One region of the Pseudomonas sp. PK-RTE-24 genome, then DNA from elsewhere that is predicted to be linked to it. Evidence: riboswitches for the same ligand, from Rfam matches in the RefSeq annotation. Region 1 holds a riboswitch; each other region holds the start of a gene.
The links. A riboswitch is a leader RNA that binds a small molecule or an ion and turns the genes downstream of it on or off. The one in region 1 is predicted to bind cobalamin.

Region 1 (7,265 bases):
GTTCGGCCCGACAATGCCCAGGGTCTCGCCGCGCTCAACGTCGAGGCTAACACCGTTGAGCAATTCGGCACCGCGCACTTTGAAGCCCACACCCGCACAACTCAGAACCGTGTTCATCGCGCCGATCTCCGGCCCACCAGAATCAGCGCGAACACTGGCGCGCCGACCAGCGCGGTAATCACGCCGACAGGAATCACCTGACCCTTGATCAGGGTGCGTGACAGCACATCGGCGGCGATCAGAAACACTGCGCCGCCCAACGCACTGGCCGGCAGCAGACGCGCATGGCTGGTGCCGAGCAACAACCGCGCGGCATGGGGAATCACCAGACCGACAAAGCCGATCGAGCCGACAATCGACACCATCACCGCCGTCACCAGCGCGGCGCAGCCAATCAACAGAATTTGCACACGTCGCACTGGAATGCCGAGAGACGCCGCCGAGTCCGCACCAAAGGTGAACGCATCCAGCGCCCGGCGATGCCACAGACAAACAACCAACCCCAACACTGCTACCGGCACCGCCAGCCACACCGACGGCCAGCGCACGCCGCCGAGATTGCCGAGCAGCCAGAACATGATCCCGCGCGCCTGTTCCGAGCTGGCCGAGCGGGTGATCAGAAAAGCGGTGAGGGCGTTGAACAGCTGCGAGCCGGCAATCCCGGCCAGAATGATCTGTCCGGTGCCGCTGGCCGAGCCGCTGACTCGCGCCAACAGGATCACCAGTGCGAAAGCGGTCACCGCGCCGGCAAAAGCACCGACCGACAGTGAAATCGCCCCGGCGCCGACGCCAAGCAGGGCGACCATCACCGCGCCAGTCGAGGCGCCAGCAGAAATTCCCAGCAGATACGGATCGGCCAACGGATTGCGCAGCAGCGACTGCAGGATTACGCCACAGGTCGCCAAACCGGCGCCGCAGGCCGCCGCGACCAGCGCGCGGGTCAGGCGATAGTTCCAGACAATGCCTTCGTCGATCGGGTCGAGCACATAACCGGCGCCCCACAGCTTGTTGGCCAGCACCTGCAACACCACGCTCGGCTCGATCGAAGTCTCGCCAATGGCCACGCCGCCAATCAGCGCGACCGACAGCGTCAACAGCACCAGCAGCAAACGGATCAGGCGTCTGCTCATTGCGACAGGTCGTAGCCGTTGATGGCACTGGCCAATTGTGCGAGGCCATCGAAGGTGCGCAGGCTGGCCTGCATGGCCATGGCGTCAAGGATGATGATGCGGTTGTGCTTGACCGCGTCCATGTTGCGCGTCACCGGATCACTGCGCAGGAAGGCGAGTTTCTTTTGATAATCGTCCGCCGGGAAACGCCGACGATCCATGCGCGCGATCACCAGAAACGTCGGGTTGGCCTTGGCGATGGTTTCCCAGCCGACGGTTGGCCATTCTTCATCGGACTCGACGACGTTGCGCACGCCGAGGGTGCTGAGCATGAAATCGGGAACGCCTTTGTGCCCGGCCACGAACGGCTCGATGTCCATCTCGGCGCTGGAGAACCACACCAGAGCGCTGACGTCTTTGCGCTGCTGCTTTTTCGCGGTGGCGATCGACTGCGCGAGGCTGGCTTTGAGCTGCTCATTGAGCTGCTCGCCACGCGCCTGCACATCGAAAATCGCCGCCAGTTGGCTCACGCTTTTGTAGATGCTGTCGATGCGAAACGGCGCCAGCCGCGTGCCGTCCGAACCGACGAGGTTGTCCTTGGCTTCGCAATCGGAGGGCAGCAGATAGGTAGGAATCTTCAGTTCATGAAACTGCTCGCGGGTGCCGACCGCGCCTTGCGGGCCGACCATCCATTCCAGCTCGACGGCAACCAGCTCCGGGCGTTTGGCGATCACCGCTTCGAAACTCGGCTCGTTGTCGGCAAGGCGCTCGATCCTGTCGTTCTGCGCTTTGTATGTGCCCAGCACGTCGTTGAACCACAGCGAAGTGCCAACGACTTTGTCGCCCAGACCCAAGGCATAGAGCATTTCCGTGCCGGCCTGGCCGATGGTCACCGTGCGCGCAGGCGCGTGCTGAAAGGTCAGGCTGCTGCCACAGTTTTCGACGGTCAGCGGATACGCAGTCGGCGCCGCTTGCGCCAGGGCGCAAAGGCTCAGAGCGGTGAGCAGGGTGGCAACGCGGGGCAGCAGCATGGGGCAGTCTCCAAGGGAACCGTACGGGAGCGGGCGGGTACGGTTGGAAATACACCTCGGGCGCGGTCGTGGAAACTGCGCAAGGCCGGCACGGGGAAAATGCGCACGGCACGATGTCCTTCCCGGACACCCCGCCGGTTGGTCAGTCACTGTGCCGGCAGGTCTCCTGACTGATGCGTCATTGCCACGCTCCGGCCTTCCCGGGATTCACCCAGTGGCAGTCGAGGAGCAGGCTCGGCACCTACAGTTGCGGGGGCAGTTCCGATTGATGCGTGGAGCACCTCGGATTCCCTATTAATTCCGTGTGGAAACCGGCGCGGGCATGGTAGTCGATCAGGCCGCTGATGGGGAGCCGAATCTGCTTTGGTAGGAGCTGCCGAAGGCTGCGATCTTTTGATCTGGTCTTTAACGGGCAAGATCAAAAGATCGCAGCCTTCGGCAGCTCCTACACGGGTGCGTGTTTGCGTGGCGGAGCGTTTGCAATCCGAGGGTAAGCTTGGCTAATATACGTTCCATATACACATCGTATCGGATTCATATATGGGCATCGTAAAAATCTCAGAGGACATGCACGAGAACCTGCGTATCTCCAGCAACGCCCTCAGCCGCTCGATCAACGCGCAGGCTGAGCACTGGATGCGCATCGGCATGCTCGCCGAGCTGCATCCCAATCTCGACCACAGCGCCATTTGCCGCCTGCTGATCCGCGCCGAACAGAATGGTGGGCTGGATCTGCAACAACTGACTCAGGAAGCCGTCAGCGCATGAGAAACCAGATCAAGATCAACACCCCGGCCGACATCGAAAAATCCCGCGCCGCCGGCAAACTCGCCGCTGAAGTGCTGGCAATGCTGGTGCCGCATGTGAAGGCTGGCGTGACCACCGATGAGCTGGATCGACTGTGCAACGATTACATCGTCAATGTGCAGAAGGCGGTGCCAGCCAATGTCGGTTATCACGGCTTTCCGAAAACCGTCTGCGCGTCGGTCAACGATGTGGTGTGCCACGGGATTCCATCGGGTACGCCATTGAAAGACGGCGACATCGTCAACCTCGACATCGCGGTGATCAAGGACGGCTGGTTCGGCGATACCAGTCGCATGTATGTGGTGGGCGAGGCGACTCCTGAAGCGCAGCACCTGATCAAGACCACCTACGAAGCCATGTGCGCAGGCATCCGTGCAGTGAAGCCGGGCGCAACGCTGGGCGATATCGGCCACGCGATCCAGAGCCTGGCGGAGGCGGAGGGCTTCAGTGTGGTACGCGAATACTGCGGCCATGGCATCGGCAAGGTCTATCACGATGAACCGCAGATCCTGCATTACGGCTTTCCCAATCAGGGCCTGAAGCTTAAGGCCGGGATGATTTTCACCGTGGAACCGATGCTCAATGCCGGCAAACGCCATGTGAAGAACATGCCGGATGGCTGGACCGTATTGACCAAGGATGGCTCGTTGTCGGCGCAGTGGGAGCATATGGTCGCGGTGACGGAGAGCGGGTTCGAAGTGCTGACGGCTTGGCCGGATGAGATTGAAGGGTACCGGGCCATTGGCTAATACCGTGTCGCCTGCTTGCCCTCACCCTAGCCCTCTCCCAATGGGAGAGGGGACTGACCGAGGTGTTGTTGCGAGATACGCCGACGTGCGATACCGAGTCGAACTTACATTTTGAACAGCATGAAGATCGGCTCCCTTTCCCCCTCGCCCCCTTTGGGGGAGAGGGCTGGGGTGAGGGGGTAGATCCAACTGACTCAGCGCAATCAGTGAGCACCGGCAGCCTTGTTCAAGTCGCTCTCGGTCCACTCGGTATAAACACAAGCATCCGCCGTCGCCCAGCGCACCCGTACCGGATCGCCGGCCTTGAGTGGCATGCCCGCTGCCGACAGCGCTTTCACCGTCATCGACGTCCCGCCCGCAGTCACCACGCTGCACGTCTGGCTCTCACCGAGAAACAGCACCTCCACAACATTCGCCGATACTTCATTCCAGCCCGCCGCCAGCGGCTCATCCAGCGCCTGCTGCGTGCTCAGCGCCAAGGCCTTTTCCGGACGCACCATCAGCAGCACATCCTGATCAGTGTGCAACCCGGACGTCAGCCGAATCGACAACGACTGGCCCTCGAAACTCGCTGCTGCATTGCCTTGCGCCTTGAGCTTGAGGAAGTTCGAATTACCCAGAAACGACGCGACAAATGCATTGGGCGGATTCTGGTAAAGGTCATAACCACTGCCCAGACCAACGATTTTGCCGTGGCTGAAAATCGCGATGCGTTGCGACAGACGCATGGCTTCTTCCTGGTCGTGCGTCACGTAGACGATGGTGATGCCCAGGCGCCGGTGCAGCTGGCGCAGTTCATCCTGCAAGTCTTCGCGCAGCTTCTTGTCCAGCGCACCGAGCGGTTCGTCCATCAGCAGAATGCGCGGCTCGTAAACCAAGGCGCGAGCGATGGCAACCCGTTGTTGCTGGCCGCCAGACAGTTGCGAAGGGCGGCGATGGGCGAACTGTTCGAGTTGCACCAGCTTCAACATCGCATCGACGCGCTTTTCGCGCTCGGCGGCAGCCAGTTTGCGAATGGCCAGAGGGAAGGCGATGTTGTCGAGCACCGACAGATGCGGGAACAGCGAGTAACGCTGAAAGACCATGCCGATGTCGCGCTTGTGCGGCGGCACGTTGACCAGTGATTGGCCGTTGACGAGGATCTCGCCGCTGCTCGGTGTTTCAAAACCGGCGAGCATCGACAGCGTGGTGCTTTTGCCCGAGCCGCTGGAGCCCAGGAACGTGAGGAATTCACCGTCCTTGATGTCCAGCGAGATGTTATCGACTGCAGCAAAATCGCCGTAGTGCTTGTTCAGGTTGCGCAGGCTGACCAGGGGTTTGTCGCTCTGCTGGGATGCGTCTTTGATCACGGCACTCATGTCGTACTCCTGGGCGCTCAGGCGCTGATTTCGTTGCGCCGGCGCAGGGCGGCGGCGATCACCATGACCAACACTGACAGGCCGATCAGCAGCGTCGAAGCGACGGCGATCACCGGGGTCAGGTCCTGGCGCAGGGTGGTCCACATTTTCACGGGAAGGGTTTGCAGAGTCGGGCTCGCCATCATCACGCTGAGCACCACTTCGTCCCACGAAACGAGGAAGGCGAAGAGGGCGCCGGCGACCATGCCCGGACGAATCGCCGGGAACGTCACCTTGAACACCGCTTGCAAGCGCGAGGCACCGCAGATCACCGCCGCGTCTTCAATCGACTGATCGAACAGCTTCAGCGAGTTGATGATCGAGATGATGGTGAACGGCAGCGCGACGATCACATGGCTGACGACGAAGGCGAACATGGTCCCGGTGTAGCCGAGCTTCAGAAACAGCGCGTACACCGCCACGGCAATGATCACCAGCGGCACGATCATCGGCAGGGTGAACAGGCCGTAGAGCATCTCGCGGCCGGGGAAGCGTCCGCGCACCAGCGCAAACGCGGTCGGCAAACCGAGCGCCACAGCGCAGATGGTGGTCAGCACGGCGACCTTGAGGCTGGCGGCAGCGGCGTTCATCCAGTCGGGGTTGGAGAAGAACTGGCCGTACCATTTCAGCGTCCAGCCCGGTGGCGGGAACACCAGCCACTGCGAGGAGCCGAACGACAGCAGCACGATGAACACGATCGGCAACAGCAGAAACAGACCGATCAGCCCGGTAGTGGCATAGAGGCCGAAACGCATGCGCCGGCTCATGGCATTGGGGGTCAGGAGCATGTCGGCTTACCTCGCGTTACTGGCGCCAACCGGGGATTCCGGTTGAAGCTTCAGGTAGAAGTAGAACAGCACCAGGGTGATTGCGATCAGCAACGCGGCGCCGGCACTGGCCAGGCCCCAGTTGAGGAACGATTGCACCTGCTGAATGATGAACTCCGGCAGCATCATGTTCTGCGCCCCGCCGAGCAGCGCGGGGGTGACGTAGTAACCGAGCGACATCACGAACACCATCAAACCGCCGGAGGCCAGACCCGGCCGGCACAGCGGCAGGAACACCCGGAAGAAGTTGGTCCACGGACTGGCGCCGCAGATCGAGCCGGCCTGCAGGATCATCGGGTCGATGGCCTGCATGGTCGCCTGCAACGGCAGCACGATGAACGGGATCATGATGTAGCTCATGCCGATCACCACGCCCGTGAGGTTGTGCACCATTTCCAACGGCTGATCGATGATGCCCATCGCCATCAGCGCCTTGTTGATCACGCCCGAAGCTTGCAGCAACACCAGCCACGAATAGGTGCGGGCGAGCAGGCTGGTCCACATCGACAGCAGGACGATGTTGAGGATCCAGCGCCCCCAACCGCGCGGCACCAAAGTGATCGCCCAGGCCAGCGGAAAGCCCAGGAGCAGGCTGAACAGCGTCACCAGCCCGGCCACCGAAAAGGTGTTGAGCAGCACTCGCGCATAGGCCGAGTTGGCGAACAGTTGTTCGTAGTTGCCAAGGCCAGGTACAGGTTCGAGCACACCGCGCAGCAGCAGGCCAATCAACGGCGCGAGAAAGAACAGGCCGAGGAACAGCAGCGCCGGGACGAGGTTGCCGGCGCCGCGCCAGCGTTGCTTGAAGGCCGAACCGGCAGCGCCGGCGGCGCTCCCGGTGGCAGTGGAAGGACGAGGCGCAGTGGCCGCGATTTTCATTTGACCAGCCATTCGTTCCACCGTGTCGCGATAGCCGGACCGTTCTTGGCCCAGTAAGCGAAATCAAGGGTGATCTGATCCTTGGCGTAAGCCGTCGGCAGGTTGGGGGCCAGCGTCGAATCCAGACGCTCCACACTGTCGAGGTTGACCGGCGCGTAGGCGGTCAGGTTGGAGAAGTCGGCCTGGCCTTTGGCGCTGCTGGCATTGGCGAGGAACTTCATCGCCGCATCTTTGTTTTTCGAGCCTTTGGGGATGACCAGAATGTCGGCCATGACCAGGTTCTGCTTCCAGCTCACGCCGACCGGTGCGCCGTCTTCCTGCAGGGCGTGCACCCGACCGTTCCAGAACTGGCCCATGCTCGCTTCGCCGGACGCCAGCAGTTGCTGCGACTGCGCGCCGCCGCCCCACCAGACGATGTCTTTCTTGATGGTGTCGAGTTTCTTGAAGGCGCGATCCAGATCCAGCGGGT
Region 2 (7,265 bases), 1.5 Mb from region 1:
CTTGAACAGTACGAACTGGTCTGCCTGGATGACTTGCAGGTGATTGCTGGCAAGGCGGACTGGGAGGAGGCGATGTTTCATCTGTTCAACCGTCTGCGTGACAGCGGCCGGCGCCTGCTGATCGCCGCGTCCACTTCGCCGCGCGAATTGCCAGTGAAGCTGGCCGACCTGAAATCGCGCCTGACCCTGGCGCTGATCTTCCAGATGCGCCCACTCTCCGATGAAGACAAATTGCGTGCGCTGCAATTGCGCGCATCCCGTCGCGGTCTGCACCTGACCGATGAAGTCGGGCACTTCATTCTCACTCGCGGCACGCGCAGCATGAGCGCGCTGTTCGATCTTCTCGAGCAGCTTGATCAGGCGTCCCTGCAAGCGCAACGCAAGCTGACCATTCCCTTCCTCAAGGAAACTCTTGGCTGGTAGTAGTGGGCTTTTGCCAGCTTTCAGGCGCCAGAAAACCCGCGTCCCTGCGCCGATTCACCGGCCAGACGAGTTACGCGCTTAGATGTAAACGCGAAACCGGGAAGTCACATAAAGTTCGATTGAATTTGCAAATGAGGACGATAGCGGGCATAGTCTCGGCTTCTTTACAACTATCAGCCACGGTCGTGCCCATGCTAAAGCGCTTCGCACCCCTCGTGCCTCTCGCACTCGTTACCCTGTTATTCGGTTGTGCTGCTCATTCTCCGGTTCAAGAGCCGCCGCAACAGGTCAAGAATTCTGCTACCGCCCAGTCTTCCGTTATTTACCAGGAAGAGCTGGACACCGAAAAAGAACTCAACCAGTTCAACGGCAGCAAGCCTTATCAGCTTCCTGTACTGGCTGACAGCATCCTCGAACGCGGTATGTCCCTGATCGGTACTCGTTACCGTTTCGGCGGTACTTCTGAAGCCGGTTTCGATTGCAGCGGTTTCATCGGTTACCTGTTCCGCGAAGAGGCGGGCATGAACCTGCCGCGCTCCACTCGCGAAATGATCAACGTTGATGCGCCCCTGGTTTCGCGCAGCAACCTTGAGCCGGGTGATCTGCTGTTCTTCGCCACCAATGGTCGTCGCGGTCGTGTCAGTCACGCCGGCATCTACCTGGGTGACAACCAGTTCATTCACTCCAGCAGTCGTCGCAGCGGCGGTGTTCGCATCGACAGCCTGGGTGACAGCTACTGGAGCAAGACCTTCATCGAAGCCAAGCGTGCACTCGCCATGGCGCCGACCGTGGTCACCGCTCGCAAGTAAGCGCGATGTCGCTGCGTTCGCGGCGACAAAACGGCACGGCAACGGAGTAGACCTAAACTTTACAAGGTGAAGTTAAAGTCTTACTTGAAGTTTGCCGCGTAGCCGCTAGAATCCTGAATCTATATTGATGGCAAACCGCCTGCGTGATGACGCAGGCGGTTTTGTTTCTGTCCATTCGGCAGAGAAAGCCGCAGCCAGATCAGGATGTTCTGCTTATGACGATGTCGGCCCGCCTCACCTTGATCCTTTGCGCCGCGCTGCTCAGCGCCTGCGCCAGCCGCACACCGCCGCCAGCCCCCGTGGTTCGCGCGCCGATCGTGTTCGCTCCCTCCCAGGCTTTTTCCCCCGTTGCTGAAGACGTGCTGTTCCGCGCCCTCGGCCTGGTCGGCACGCCGTATCGCTGGGGCGGCAACACGCCAGATTCCGGTTTCGATTGCAGTGGTCTGATCGGTTTCGTCTACCGCGACGCGGCGGGCATTTCGCTGCCACGCTCGACCCGCGAAATGATCGTCATGCAGGCGCCGAATGTCGGCAAGGAAGGCCTGCAGACCGGCGACCTGATCTTCTTCGCCACCAATGGCGGCTCGCAGGTCAGTCATGCGGGGATTTACGTCGGCGAGGGGCGCTTCGTGCATGCGCCGGCCACGGGCGGCACGGTCAAGCTCGATAGCCTGTCGAAGGCGTATTGGCAGAAGGCGTATCTGAGCGCCAAGCGGGTGTTGCAGCCGGGGCAGTTGGCGCGTAACCCCTAGTGCGTATGCATAACTAAATGTGGGAGCGAGCCTGCTCGCGAAGGCGGAGTGTCAGTTGACAATGATTTGACTGATAAACCGCTTTCGCGAGCAGGCTCGCTCCCACATTTTTTGCTTCGCGCTTAGCTTAATTGCTGGCCGAAACGCGCCAAATTTTGTTCCCGACATCATCCGCCACCAGCAAGCTACCTTGCTGATCGATCACCACGCCTACCGGGCGGCCCAGCGCATTCTCGTCCTTGTCGAGGAAGCCGGTCAGCACATCCACCGGCTGCCCGGTCGGCTTGCCGCCAGTAAACGGCACGAAAATCACCTTGTAGCCACTGTGCGGTTTGCGGTTCCACGAGCCGTGTTGGCCAATGAATGCGCCTTCCTTGAATTGCGCCGGCAACCGGTTGCCCTCTGCGAAGGTCAGGCCCAGCGAAGCGGTGTGCGGACCGACCGCGTAATCCGGAGCGATGGCCTTGGCCACCAGATCAGGATTCTGCGGTTTGACCCGCACATCGACGTGTTGCCCGTAGTAGCTGAACGGCCAGCCATAGAAGCCGCCGTCCTTGACCGAGGTGATGTAGTCCGGCACCAGATCGCTGCCGATTTCGTCACGCTCGTTGACCGCTGTCCACAAGGCGCCGCTGGTGGGTTCCCAAGCCAGGCCGTTGGGGTTGCGGATACCCGAGGCGAAGATCCGGTGATTGCCGGTCGCACGATCCACTTCCCAGATCGCCGCGCGGCCTTCTTCCTGATCCAGACCGTTTTCGCCGACGTTACTGTTCGAGCCGACGGTGACGTAGAGCTTGTTGCCGTCCTTGCTGGCGATGACGTTCTTGGTCCAGTGGTGATTCAGTGTACCGCCGGGCAAGTCGACGACTTTGATCGGTTGGGTCTTGATCTCGGTGGCGCCCGGCTCGTAGTTGAAACGCAGCAGGCGGTCGGTGTCGGCCACATACAAATCATTGCCGACGAGCGTCATGCCAAACGGCGAGTTGAGGTTCTGCAGGAACACCGTGCGGGTTTCTGCGACGCCATCGTGGTCGGCATCGCGCAACAGGGTGATGCGGTTCGGGCTGGGCACGCCGGCACCGGCCTTGCCCATGACTTTCTTCATCACCCAGCCACGAATGCCTTTGCTGTCATCGGGCTTGGGCGGCGCATTGGTCTCCGCCACCAGCACATCGCCGTTGGGCAGCACGTAGAGCCAGCGCGGGTGATCGAGGCCTTCGGCAAACGCGGCGACCTGGGTGCCGGCCGCTGCGATCGGTTTCGCGCCGTCCGGCCAGCCCACCGCCGGGGCGATGTTGACTGTCGGGATCAGCGTCTTGTTCGGTTCGGGCAGTTTCGGTGACGGGCCGGTGCCGTCGGAGACTTGCAGGCTGGAGGTTTCACCGCAGGCGGCGAGCCCGCCAGCGACGGCGATGATAAGAGCGAGTTGGGCCTTGCGCATTGCTGATCTTCCCTATGAATGCATTCCTAAACATAGAGGAGGGCGCAGGCCCGATGGTTCAACTGCTCAACCGCGGGCTTCCTTGAACAGCATGGCGATGCCCGGATGATAGTTGCCCGCGTCGCTGTGCAATTTGCGATAGGCGTAGGGGAAATACCAGGCCACGGCGCAGGTGTGTTCCTTTTGCAGGTCGTCTACCATGTCCTGCAATTCTTCGGGGCTGGCGCTGTGCTGAGGTTTTTGCGGAGCAACAAAGAGGCAGCCGAGCTTGAGATCGCTGGCGTAACTGATGCGCTTGGCATCGGCGGTGACGTCGAGCAGTGCCTGGGTCAGGTTGAGGTTGTTGACCCGTGGCCAGCGTTGCGTGGCCTGAATGAACGCGCGGTCTTCGGCGCCGGCAATCAGCAGGTCGGCGCGAGCATTGCGTTCGCCTTCTTCGTTCTGTTTGCGCGTGGCCGTGTCGTTCAGCGTGACCATTTCAGCCATCCACGCCGCTGCCGAGAGCAGGCCGAGATTGGCTTTCTCGTCGTGCCAATATGGCGTTTCGTTGTCGCCGCGTACGGTGTTGTAGCGATCGATACAGTCAAACCAGCGTTCCAGCACCGGGCGCAGAAATTCCAGGCGCGGGTTGCTGATGATCATGCCTTGCATCGTCGTCATCCTTATTGTTGTAGTGGGCTTTCGAAAAAAGCATGGCTCTTTGATATCACTTGTCGCAGTCTGGCACAAGATTGCCGCTGCACAATGGATCAGCGGCAGTTATTCGCGCGCAAAGCGCCTCTTCAATTGACGCTCCACCTCCAACCCTCTAACCTTCGCCGCTTGTTTCAGGTGCTCTGTGGCCCCGCGTCGACAGAGTGAAACAGGGAAGCCGGTGAGGGTGGTCTTCAAGCGAAGCCACGACGATCCCGGCGCTGCCCCCGCAACGGTAAATGAGTGAAAACTGCGCCTTGAGCCACTGCCTCGAAAGAAGCGGGAAGGCGCGCAGTCCGGCGAAACGCCGCTCATGAGCCCGGAGACCGGCCTGATCCATCTCAGCGGCATCACGGTGGGCGATGCCAGGCTTTTTGCCGTCTATTCTTGTGCCTGCCCGCCGTTATCCAGCCTCAACGGAGAGCTCCCCCCATGACTGATTCCCCCGAGCGTGACGAACGCCATCTGGCGCGCATGCAGCGCAAGAAGGCCGTGATCGACGAACGCATCGCCAGCTCGCCCGACGAATGTGGCCTGGTGCTGGTGCTGACCGGCAATGGCAAAGGCAAGAGCAGCTCGGCGTTCGGCATGCTCGCCCGCGCGATGGGCCACGGCATGCAGTGCGGCGTTGTGCAGTTCATCAAAGGCCGCAACAGCACTGGCGAAGAATTGTTTTTCCGCCGCTTCCCCGAGCAGGTGCGTTTCCACGTCATGGGCGAAGGCTTCACCTGGGAAACCCAGGATCGCCAGCGCGATATCGCCGCGGCGACCGCCGCTTGGGAAGTCTCCCGCGAATTATTGCGCGACCCTTCGATCGGTCTGGTAGTGCTCGATGAGTTGAACATCGCCCTCAAGCACGGCTACCTCGATCTCGATCAGGTGCTCAGCGATTTGCAGGCGCGCCCACCGATGCAGCACGTAGTGGTCACCGGTCGCGGCGCCAAGCCGGAAATGATCGAGATGGGCGACACGGTCACCGAAATGGGCATGCTCAAGCACGCCTTCCAGGCCGGGATCAAAGCGCAGAAAGGCGTCGAACTTTGAAGCAACCACGTCACTGCCCGGCGGTGTTGATCGCCGCGCCGGCCTCCGGTCAGGGCAAGACCACCGTCACCGCCGCACTCGCCCGTTTGCATCGCAACCAAGGGCGCAAGGTGCGCGTGTTCAAATGCGGCCCGGATTTTCTCGACCCGATGATCCTCGAGCGCGCCAGCGGTGCGCCGGTGTATCAACTGGACATGTGGATGGTCGGCGAGCAGGAAAGTCGCCGGCTGTTGTGGGAAGCCGCCGCCGAAGCCGACCTGATTCTGATCGAGGGCGTGATGGGCCTGTTCGACGGCACGCCATCCAGCGCTGATCTGGCACGCCACTTCGGTGTGCCGGTGCTCGGCGTGATCGACGGCACCGCCATGGCGCAGACCTTTGGCGCCTTGGCGCTGGGCCTGGCCAAGTATCAGCCGGACTTGCCGTTCGCTGGCGTGCTGGCCAACCGCGTCGGCACCTTGCGCCATGCGCAATTACTCGAAGGCAGCCTCACCGAAGGTCTGCGCTGGTACGGTGCGCTGTCCCGCGAAACCGGTATCGAATTGCCGAGCCGCCACCTCGGCCTGGTTCAGGCCAGCGAATTGAATGATCTGGATCTGCGCCTCGACGCGGCCGCCGATGCGCTGGCCAGCAGTTGCGAGGTCGCGCTGCCACCGGCCGTTGAATTCGCCGGGCCTGACGTCATCGCCGCCGAGCCTCTATTAAAAGGTGTGCGCATCGCCGTTGCCCGCGATGAAGCCTTTGCCTTCACCTATGGCGCCAGTCTCGATCTGCTGCGGGCGATGGGCGCCGAATTGCGCTTCTTCTCGCCGATCCGCGACACGCAATTGCCCGAGGCGGACAGCCTGTATCTGCCGGGCGGCTATCCAGAGTTGCATCACGTCGCGCTGGCGCAAAACGCCTCAATGCTGGCGGCGATCCGCGCGCACCATGCGGCGGGCAAGCCGTTGCTCGCCGAGTGTGGCGGCATGCTTTATCTGCTTGATTCGCTGACCGACGTGGAAGGCACCCGTGCTGAGCTGGTCGGTTTGCTCAAGGGCGAGGCGGTGATGCAGAAGCGTCTGGCGGCGCTGGCGTTGCAGGCGGTTGAATTGCCGGAAGGGGAGTTGCGTGGGCATACCTATCATCATTCCCTGACCACCACAGAGCTGACGCCGATTGCCCGTGGGCTGAGTCCCAATGGCGGGCGCGGCGCTGAGGCGGTTTATCGCGAGGGGCGGATGACGGCTTCTTATGTGCATTTTTATTTCCCGTCGAATCCGACTGCGATTGCCGCATTGTTTGCGCCAGATCGTGAGGCCGCCTTCGCGAGCAGGCTCGCTCCCACAATGGATGACCTGAACCCTGTGGGAGCGAGCCCGCTCGCGAAAGGCCCATGACCGACGACACCTTCTCCGAAGCCGAGCGCGCAGCGGTCTACAAGGCAATCGCCGAGCGCCGCGACATGCGCCACTTCACCGGCGGCAGCGTCGAGCCGCAGTTGCTGCGTCGTCTGCTTGAAGCCGCTCATCAAGCGCCGAGCGTCGGCCTGATGCAGCCGTGGCGCTTCATCCGCATCAGCGATCGCGCTCTGCGCGGGCAGATCCGCGATCTGGTGGAAGAAGAACGCATCCGCACCGCCGAGGCCCTTGGCGAGCGCAGCGATGAGTTCATGCAGCTCAAGGTCGAAGGCATCAACGATTGCGCCGAAGTGTTGGTCGCAGCGCTGATGGACGATCGCGAAAAACACATCTTCGGTCGGCGCACGTTGCCGGAAATGGACATGGCCTCGCTGTCCTGCGCGATCCAGAATCTGTGGCTGGCCTCCCGTGCCGAGGGCCTGGGCATGGGCTGGGTCTCGCTGTTCGAACCGCAGGCACTGGCGGATTTGCTCAAGTTGCCGGCCGGTGCCAAGCCGCTGGCGGTGTTGTGTCTCGGCCCGGTCAAGGAATTCTATCCGGCGCCGATGCTGGTACTTGAAGGCTGGGCGCAGGCGCGGCCGCTCAACGAGTTGCTGTACGAAAATTATTGGGGAGTGAGTCAATGAGTGTGGCGTTGCTGAGTGTCGCCGCAGTAGCGCTGGATGCGCTGCTTGGTGAACCGAAACGCTGGCATCCGCTGGTG
Region 3 (7,265 bases), 670 kb from region 1:
GGGTATTTTTCTGATGTTTTTGTGTGTATATCCGTTGCTGCGGGTGTTGCTGATTACGGTTTCGCCCTTACGGCGAGGCACTTTTTCCAAACGCCGAAAAAGTACCCAAAAAGGCTTGCTCCTACGTTCGGCCCTCGCAGGCTCGGGTTCCTTCGCTCCGGGACTGATCCGGGCGCAGCGGCTCCGGTTTGCTTCGCTGCACCTACACTCGCTGTGTACGACTGCGTCGTACGGTCGCTGCGCTCCCACGCCCGGATCAATCCCTCCACTCAGCCTTCCGACGTCGCCGGTGGATCAAGATCAAGAGCACTCGAGCTAACGCTCATTGTTGAGTGGGGCGGCTTCGCCGCGGGCAGCTGCGCTGCTTTGCGTTTGCTTTGTAGGCGAGCCTGCTCGCGAAGGCGGCCTGACAGCCACCTGTTCTTGAGCTGGTGCGCGATCCAACTGTAGGAGCTGCCGAAGGCTGCGATCTTTTGATCTGGCTTCTGCTTTTGCTTCGGCTCTTGATCTTTTGCCCCTTCGGCAGGCTTCGTTACGGGATCGATCCGGGGGTGGGAGCGCAGCGACCGTACGACGCAGTCGTACACAGCGGAAGGAGGTGCAGCGAAGCAAACCGTAGCCGCTGCGCCCGGATCGGTCCCGTAACGAAGGTACCCCGAGCCCCAGCGAGCGGGCCGTACGCCGGGGCAAAGCCTTTTGGTTCCTTTTTGGCGTTTGAAAAAGGGACTCGCTGTAAGAGCGAAACCATAAGAAGCCGTTACCGCAGCAACGGATATACCCCCAGTTTCAGACTCACCGACCATTGACCCACGACGGACCCATGCGTAGCCTTGCGCTTTCGAGGTTCTTCGGCACTCGCCGAAGCTAAGAAGGGAACGCGGTCAAAGCCGCGGCTGCCCCCGCAACTGTGAACGGTGATGTTCGTTGCCACGCCACTGCCAGCTCAACCGATGAGCCAGCGGGAAGGCGCAATGGACGCCAGGCCCAACGCCTGAACGCCGTCAGCCAGGAGACCTGCCTCGTCACAGATTCTCACTACAACCGGGCGGGGTGATCCGGTGGCGAATGCTTCCGGCGTGCACGCGCGCTGCCGGTTCTCGTCCCGTATGCCCGCCGCTTGCCAAAGGGCATACCGATGAAAACACTGGCCAAACTCCCCGTCACCATCGTCACCGGTTTCCTCGGTTCGGGCAAAACCACGCTGCTGCGGCACATGCTCGACAACGCTCAGGGCCGGCGCATCGCGGTGATCGTCAACGAGTTTGGCGAGCTGGGCATCGACGGTGAAATCCTCAAGCAATGCACCATCGGCTGCACCGAAGAAGAGGCCAGCGGCCGCGTTTATGAGCTGACCAACGGCTGCCTGTGCTGCACGGTGCAGGAAGAATTCTTCCCGGTGATGCGCGAACTGGTCGCCCGTCGCGGCGATCTCGACCACATTCTTATTGAAACCTCGGGCCTGGCCCTGCCCAAGCCGTTGGTGCAAGCCTTCCAGTGGCCGGAAATTCGCAGTGCCTGCACCGTCGATGCAGTCATCACCGTGGTCGATAGCCCGGCGGTCGCCGCAGGCACATTCGCTGCGTTCCCGGATCAGGTCGATGCCCAGCGCAAACTCGATCCGAACCTTGATCACGAATCGCCACTGCATGAACTGTTCGCCGATCAACTGGCCAGCGCTGACCTGGTCATCCTCAACAAAGCCGACCAGACCAGCCCGGAAGATCTGGCTCGCGTACGCGCTGAAGTCGCCGAAGAGCTGCCGCCAGCGGTAAAAATCGTCGAAGCCAGCAATGGCCGCCTGCCGCTCGACGTGCTGATCGGTCTCGGTGCCGGCTCTGAAGAGCATATCGACAGCCGCCACAGCCACCACGATCACCACCATGACGGTGATGACGACGACCACGATCACGACGCCTTCGATTCGATCTCCATCGAATTGCCGCAAGCCGACGAAAGCCTGCTGCTCGACGCGCTGACGCAACTGGTGGTGCAGCACGGCATCCTGCGGGTCAAAGGCTTCGCGGCGATTCCGAACAAGCCGATGCGCCTGTTGATCCAGGGCGTGGGCACGCGTTTCGACAAGCATTTCGACCGCCAGTGGGGTGCCGACGAAGCGCGGGTGACGCGTCTGGTGCTGATCGGTCAGGAGCTTGATGCGGCACAACTCGAAGCGCAATTGCGCGCTGCGCTCAGCGTTTAAGCCATGCACCTGCTCAGGACCCAGCCCGGCGGATTCGTCTCGGACGACAACATTGCCGACCTCGGACAAACCCCCGCCGAGCTGGTGATCCTGTGCAGCGGCGATTCCAGCCTGGCGCTGCTCGCCGAGGCTGCGCAGCAACTGCCCGATGATTATCCGAGCCTGCGTCTGGCCAACCCGATGCAGGTCCAGAATCACGCCTCTGTCGATCTGTATGTCGACGAAGTGCTGCGCCACGCCAAGGTCATTCTGATCTCACTGCACGGCGGCATCGCCTATTGGCGCTACGGTGTCGCGCGGCTGGTCGAGTTGTCCGAACGCGGCGTGCAACTGATTCTGGTGCCCGGCGATGACCGCCCGGACCCCGAGCTCAGCGACTTGAGCACGGTCAGCGCCGACGTGCGCGATCGACTCTGGCAATTCCTGCGTCAGGGCGGCATGGGTAACGCGCTGGATTTCTTCCGTTGCCTGGGCAACCAATGGTTCGCCCGCGATTACCCGTGGAGCGAGCCGCAAACCCTGCCGCGCACGGCGATTTATCACCCACAGAAAAACAGCGCTGCCCTGAGCGACTGGCAAGCCGAATGGCTGCCCGGTCAACCGGTGGCGGCGCTGTTGTTTTATCGCTCGCATTTGCAGGCGGCGAACACGGCGTTCATCGATGTGTTCTGTCAGCGTTTGCAGGCAGCCGGACTCAATCCGCTGCCGATCGCGGTGGCCAGTCTGAAAGAACCCGGTTGCTTGTCGGTGGTCGAGGACTGGCTGGATGAAGTCGAGGCGGGGGTGATTCTCAACACCACCGGTTTTGCCCAATCGAGTCCCGAGGCGCCGCATCTGCGCCCGTTTCGCCGCAACATCCCGGTGATTCAAGCGATCTGCGCCCAGGACAACGAGCCTGGCTGGCGCGACAGCGAGCAGGGCCTCGGGCCGCGCGATCTGGCGATGCACATTGCTTTGCCCGAACTTGACGGACGCATCATCAGCCGCCCGATCAGCTTCAAGGATCTGGCCTGGCGCAGCGAGCGCAGCCAGTCCGATGTGGTCTGTTATCGCGCCCAACCTGAACGCATGGATTTCGTCGCCGAACTGGCGCGGCGCTGGATTGCTCTGGGGCGGGTGCCCAATGGCGAAAAACGCATCGCGCTGATCCTCGCCAACTACCCGACCCGCGACGGCCGCATCGGCAACGGTGTCGGCCTCGATACGCCAGCGGCGGCGCTGAACATCCTCCGCGCTTTGCGCGAAGAGGGTTATCCGGTCACGGCCGAGTTGCCCGATAGCGGCACCGAGCTGATCCAGCAATTGCTCGGCGGTGTCAGCAACGACCTCGACAGTCTTGACCTGCGCCCGTGCCAGCAAAGCCTGGCGATGGACGATTACCTGGCAATGTTCAACGCGTTGCCGGAGGCGAATCGCGCGGCGGTACTCGAGCGCTGGGGATCGCCACACAACGATCCGATGTGTCGCGACGGCCGGCTGATGATCGCCGGTCTGCGTTTCGGTCTGACCTTTGTCGGCATCCAGCCGGCCCGCGGTTATCAGGTCGATCCCAGCTCGGTGTATCACGACCCGGATCTGGTCCCGCCGCACGGCTATCTGGCCTTCTATTTCTGGTTGCGCAACACCTACGGCGCCCACGGCGTGATCCACGTCGGCAAGCACGGCAATCTCGAATGGCTGCCGGGCAAAGGTGTTGGGCTGTCGGAAAACTGCTGGCCCGACGCGCTGCTCGGGCCGTTGCCGAATATCTATCCGTTTATCGTCAACGATCCGGGCGAGGGTGCCCAGGCCAAACGGCGCACGCAAGCGGTGATCATCGACCACTTGATGCCACCGCTGACCCGCGCCGAAACCTATGGGCCGCTGCGCAATCTGGAGTTGCTGGCCGACGAATATTACGAGGCGCAACTGCTCGATCCGCGCCGTGCCCGCGAGTTGCAGCGCGACATTCTGCAATTGGTGCGGGACACGCAGATCGACCGCGAGCTGCAACTGGATGCAGCGCTGGACAGCGATGCCGATGCGGCGATCTGGTTGCCGCGTCTCGACACTTATCTGTGCGATCTGAAGGAATCGCAGATTCGCGATGGGTTGCACATTTTTGGTGAATCGCCGAGCGGGCGCTTGCGTATCGACACCTTGCTGGCGTTGCTGCGCATCCCGCGCGGTGACGGTAAAGGCGCGCAGTCGAGCTTGTTGCGAGCGTTGGCCAAGGCGTTTGAGTTGGGCTTCGACCCCTTGGATTGTGCATTGGCCGATCCTTGGAATGGCCCGTGTCCGATCGAGTTGCAGGCCATCAGCGAAGAAGTCTGGCGCACCGCCGGCGACACCCGCGAACGCCTCGAACTCTTCGCCGCAGGCCTGATCTTCCAAGCACTGAATGTCCCCTGTGGGAGCGAGCCTGCTCGCGAAAGCGGTGCGTCAGGTAAATCATTGTTGAATGACACACCGAGTTCGCGAGCAGGCTCGCTCCCACAAGGGGCGGGTTGGGCTGAGGTTGATTCGATACTCGACCATCTGCGCGAAGTCGTCGCCCCGCGCCTCGACGCTTGCGGCCCCGCCGAAATGCGCGGTCTGCTCGACGCCCTCAGCGGTCGTTTCGTCCCGGCCGGCCCCAGCGGTGCGCCCAGCCGTGGCCGCCTCGACGTGCTGCCGACCGGGCGCAACTTCTATTCGGTGGACGTGCGCAATCTGCCGACCACCACCGCGTGGCGCATCGGATTCCAGTCGGCAACGCTGATTCTCGAACGGCATCTGCAGGACCACGGCGATCACTTGCGCCAGCTCGGCCTGTCGGTCTGGGGCACCGCGACCATGCGCACCGGCGGCGACGACATCGCTCAGGCCATGGCTTTGATGGGCGTGCGTCCGGTCTGGGCCACGGGCAGTCAGCGCGTGGATGATTTCGAGATTCTGCCGCTGAGCCTGCTCGATCGTCCGCGAGTTGACGTGACGCTGCGGGTTTCGGGGTTTTTCCGTGATGCGTTTGCCAATCTCATCCGCCTGTTCGACGCCGCCGTGCAAGCGGTGGCCGCGCTGGACGAGCCGGATGACTTGAACCCACTCGCCGCCAAGGTACGTGCCGAACGCGAGGCGTTATTGCAATCGGGCGTCGATGAGGACACCGCGCGGCGTCAAGCCGGGTGGCGCATCTTCGGCGCGAAACCGGGGGCGTATGGCGCCGGTGTGCAAGGCGCTATCGACGGACGTCTGTGGCAGTCGCGCGAAGACCTCGCCGAGGTCTACCTGAACTGGGGCGCCTATGCTTACGGCGGTGCCGACGAGGGCACGGCCGCCCGCGCGCAATTCAGCCAGCGCCTGAGCCAGGTGCAAGCCGTGCTGCAAAACCAGGACAACCGCGAGCATGACTTGCTCGATTCCAACGATTACTACCAGTTCCAGGGCGGCATGCTCGCGGCGGTGGAGACTCTGCGCGGCGAAGCGGCGGCCAGTTATTACGGCGATCACAGCCAACCGGATCTGCCGAAGATTCGTACCTTGAAGGAAGAATTGAACCGCGTGGTGCGCTCGCGCGCGGCGAATCCGAAGTGGATCGACGGAATCAAGCGTCACGGCTACAAAGGCGCGTTCGAACTGGCGGCGACGGTTGATAATCTGTTCGCCTTCGATGCGACGACGCAGTTGATCGACGACCATCAGTACGCGTTGCTGGCGGAGGCATATTTGCTCGATCCGGCGACCCGGGATTTTGTTCGTGAGCATAATCCCCATGCGCTGCGCGACATGACCGAACGCATGCTCGAAGCGCAGCAGCGCGGAATGTGGCAGGAGCCTGGGGCTTATAAAGAGGCGCTGGAGAATTTGCTGTTGGATATCGAGGAAGATATGTAACCGCTAAAAAGCTACCCTCACCCCAGCCCTCTCCCGGAGGGAGAGGGGGCCGATCTTTAGCGCTGTCGAAGTTTGCGTCGACCCCGATGCATCACGTCGACAGAACTCGAGAGGCCATCACGGTCTGTTCCCTCTCCCTCTGGGAGAGGCTAGGGTGAGGGCAACAACTGACACACCACAACGTCACGACCATCCACGACCACGAAAGAGAAACCCATGACCGACACCCCGCATTTCCCGCTCTCCGCCGTGGTCGGCGCCGATGACTTGAAGCTCGCCCTGTGCCTGACCGCCATCGACCCGAAAATCGGCGGCGTACTCATCGAAGGTCCGCGCGGCATGGCCAAGTCGACCCTGGCCCGGGGCTTGGCGGATCTGCTCGCCAGCGGCCAATTCGTCACGTTGCCATTGGGCGCAACTGAAGAGCGCCTGGTCGGCACCCTCGATCTCGACGCTGCCCTGAGCGGCGGTCGCGCGCAGTTTTCGCCCGGTGTTCTGGCCAAGGCTGACGGTGGCGTGCTCTATGTCGATGAGGTGAATCTGCTGCCCGATCATCTGGTCGACCTGCTGCTCGATGTCGCCGCCAGCGGTACCAACCTGATCGAGCGTGACGGCATTTCCCATCGGCATTCGGCCAAATTCGTTCTGATCGGCACCATGAACCCGGAAGAGGGCGAACTGCGGCCACAACTGCTTGACCGCTTCGGCTTGAACGTTGCCCTCAGCGGCCACACTGCGCCCGCCGAACGTGGACAGATCATTCGCCGGCGGCTGGATTTCGACAGCAATCCGCAAGGGTTCTGCGCGCAGTGGGCGAGCGAGCAACACATCCTGCGTTCGCGCTGTGAAAGCGCCCGCGAGCGCTTGGCAGCCATCCCGCTGGATGATGCGGCATTGGCGTTGATTACCGAGCGTTGTTTCGCCGCCGGCGTCGATGGCTTGCGCGCTGATCTGGTCTGGTTGCGCGCGGCTCGCGCCCATGCGGCGTGGCGTGGGGCCGATGCGATTGCTGAAGAGGATATCGACGCGGTGGCCGAATTTGCCCTGCGCCATCGCCGTCGCGAACAACCTTCATCCAGCGCCCAATCACAAGCGCAATCTCCGTCAGGCACAGACAGCAAATCCGGCGAAGGCCAGGGCCAGTGGGGCGAGATGCCGGCAACGGCGCAAGCTACCGGTGCCCGCCGCGAAGTTCCGAGCTGGCCGCCACAGG

Region 2: it holds a riboswitch for cobalamin, as region 1 does, so the genes downstream of both, cobO (cob(I)yrinic acid a,c-diamide adenosyltransferase) here and ACV8MC_RS18390 (ABC transporter substrate-binding protein) in region 1, are expected to answer to the same signal.
Region 3: it holds a riboswitch for cobalamin, as region 1 does, so the genes downstream of both, cobW (cobalamin biosynthesis protein CobW) here and ACV8MC_RS18390 (ABC transporter substrate-binding protein) in region 1, are expected to answer to the same signal.

The regions. Positions count from the first base shown of each region.
Region 1 is NZ_CM133224.1:4,060,241-4,067,505, forward strand. It holds gene ACV8MC_RS18380 (ABC transporter ATP-binding protein) at 1-117, opposite strand, end outside; gene ACV8MC_RS18385 (FecCD family ABC transporter permease) at 114-1,130, opposite strand; gene ACV8MC_RS18390 (ABC transporter substrate-binding protein) at 1,127-2,140, opposite strand; cobalamin riboswitch at 2,280-2,471, opposite strand; gene ACV8MC_RS18395 (ParD-like family protein) at 2,681-2,908, shown strand; gene map (type I methionyl aminopeptidase) at 2,905-3,696, shown strand; gene ACV8MC_RS18405 (ABC transporter ATP-binding protein) at 3,900-5,054, opposite strand; gene ACV8MC_RS18410 (ABC transporter permease) at 5,072-5,881, opposite strand; gene ACV8MC_RS18415 (ABC transporter permease) at 5,888-6,796, opposite strand; gene ACV8MC_RS18420 (ABC transporter substrate-binding protein) at 6,793-7,265, opposite strand, start outside.
Region 2 is NZ_CM133224.1:5,588,767-5,596,031, reverse strand. It holds gene hda (DnaA regulatory inactivator Hda) at 1-423, shown strand, start outside; gene ACV8MC_RS25120 (C40 family peptidase) at 615-1,232, shown strand; gene ACV8MC_RS25115 (C40 family peptidase) at 1,448-1,984, shown strand; gene ACV8MC_RS25110 (PQQ-dependent sugar dehydrogenase) at 2,112-3,425, opposite strand; gene ACV8MC_RS25105 (hypothetical protein) at 3,492-4,076, opposite strand; cobalamin riboswitch at 4,238-4,467, shown strand; gene cobO (cob(I)yrinic acid a,c-diamide adenosyltransferase) at 4,551-5,162, shown strand; gene ACV8MC_RS25095 (cobyrinate a,c-diamide synthase) at 5,159-6,541, shown strand; gene bluB (5,6-dimethylbenzimidazole synthase) at 6,538-7,188, shown strand; gene cbiB (adenosylcobinamide-phosphate synthase CbiB) at 7,185-7,265, shown strand, end outside.
Region 3 is NZ_CM133224.1:4,726,680-4,733,944, reverse strand. It holds cobalamin riboswitch at 825-1,036, shown strand; gene cobW (cobalamin biosynthesis protein CobW) at 1,136-2,200, shown strand; gene cobN (cobaltochelatase subunit CobN) at 2,204-6,052, shown strand; gene ACV8MC_RS21160 (ATP-binding protein) at 6,269-7,265, shown strand, end outside; gene ACV8MC_RS21155 (vWA domain-containing protein) at 7,252-7,265, shown strand, end outside.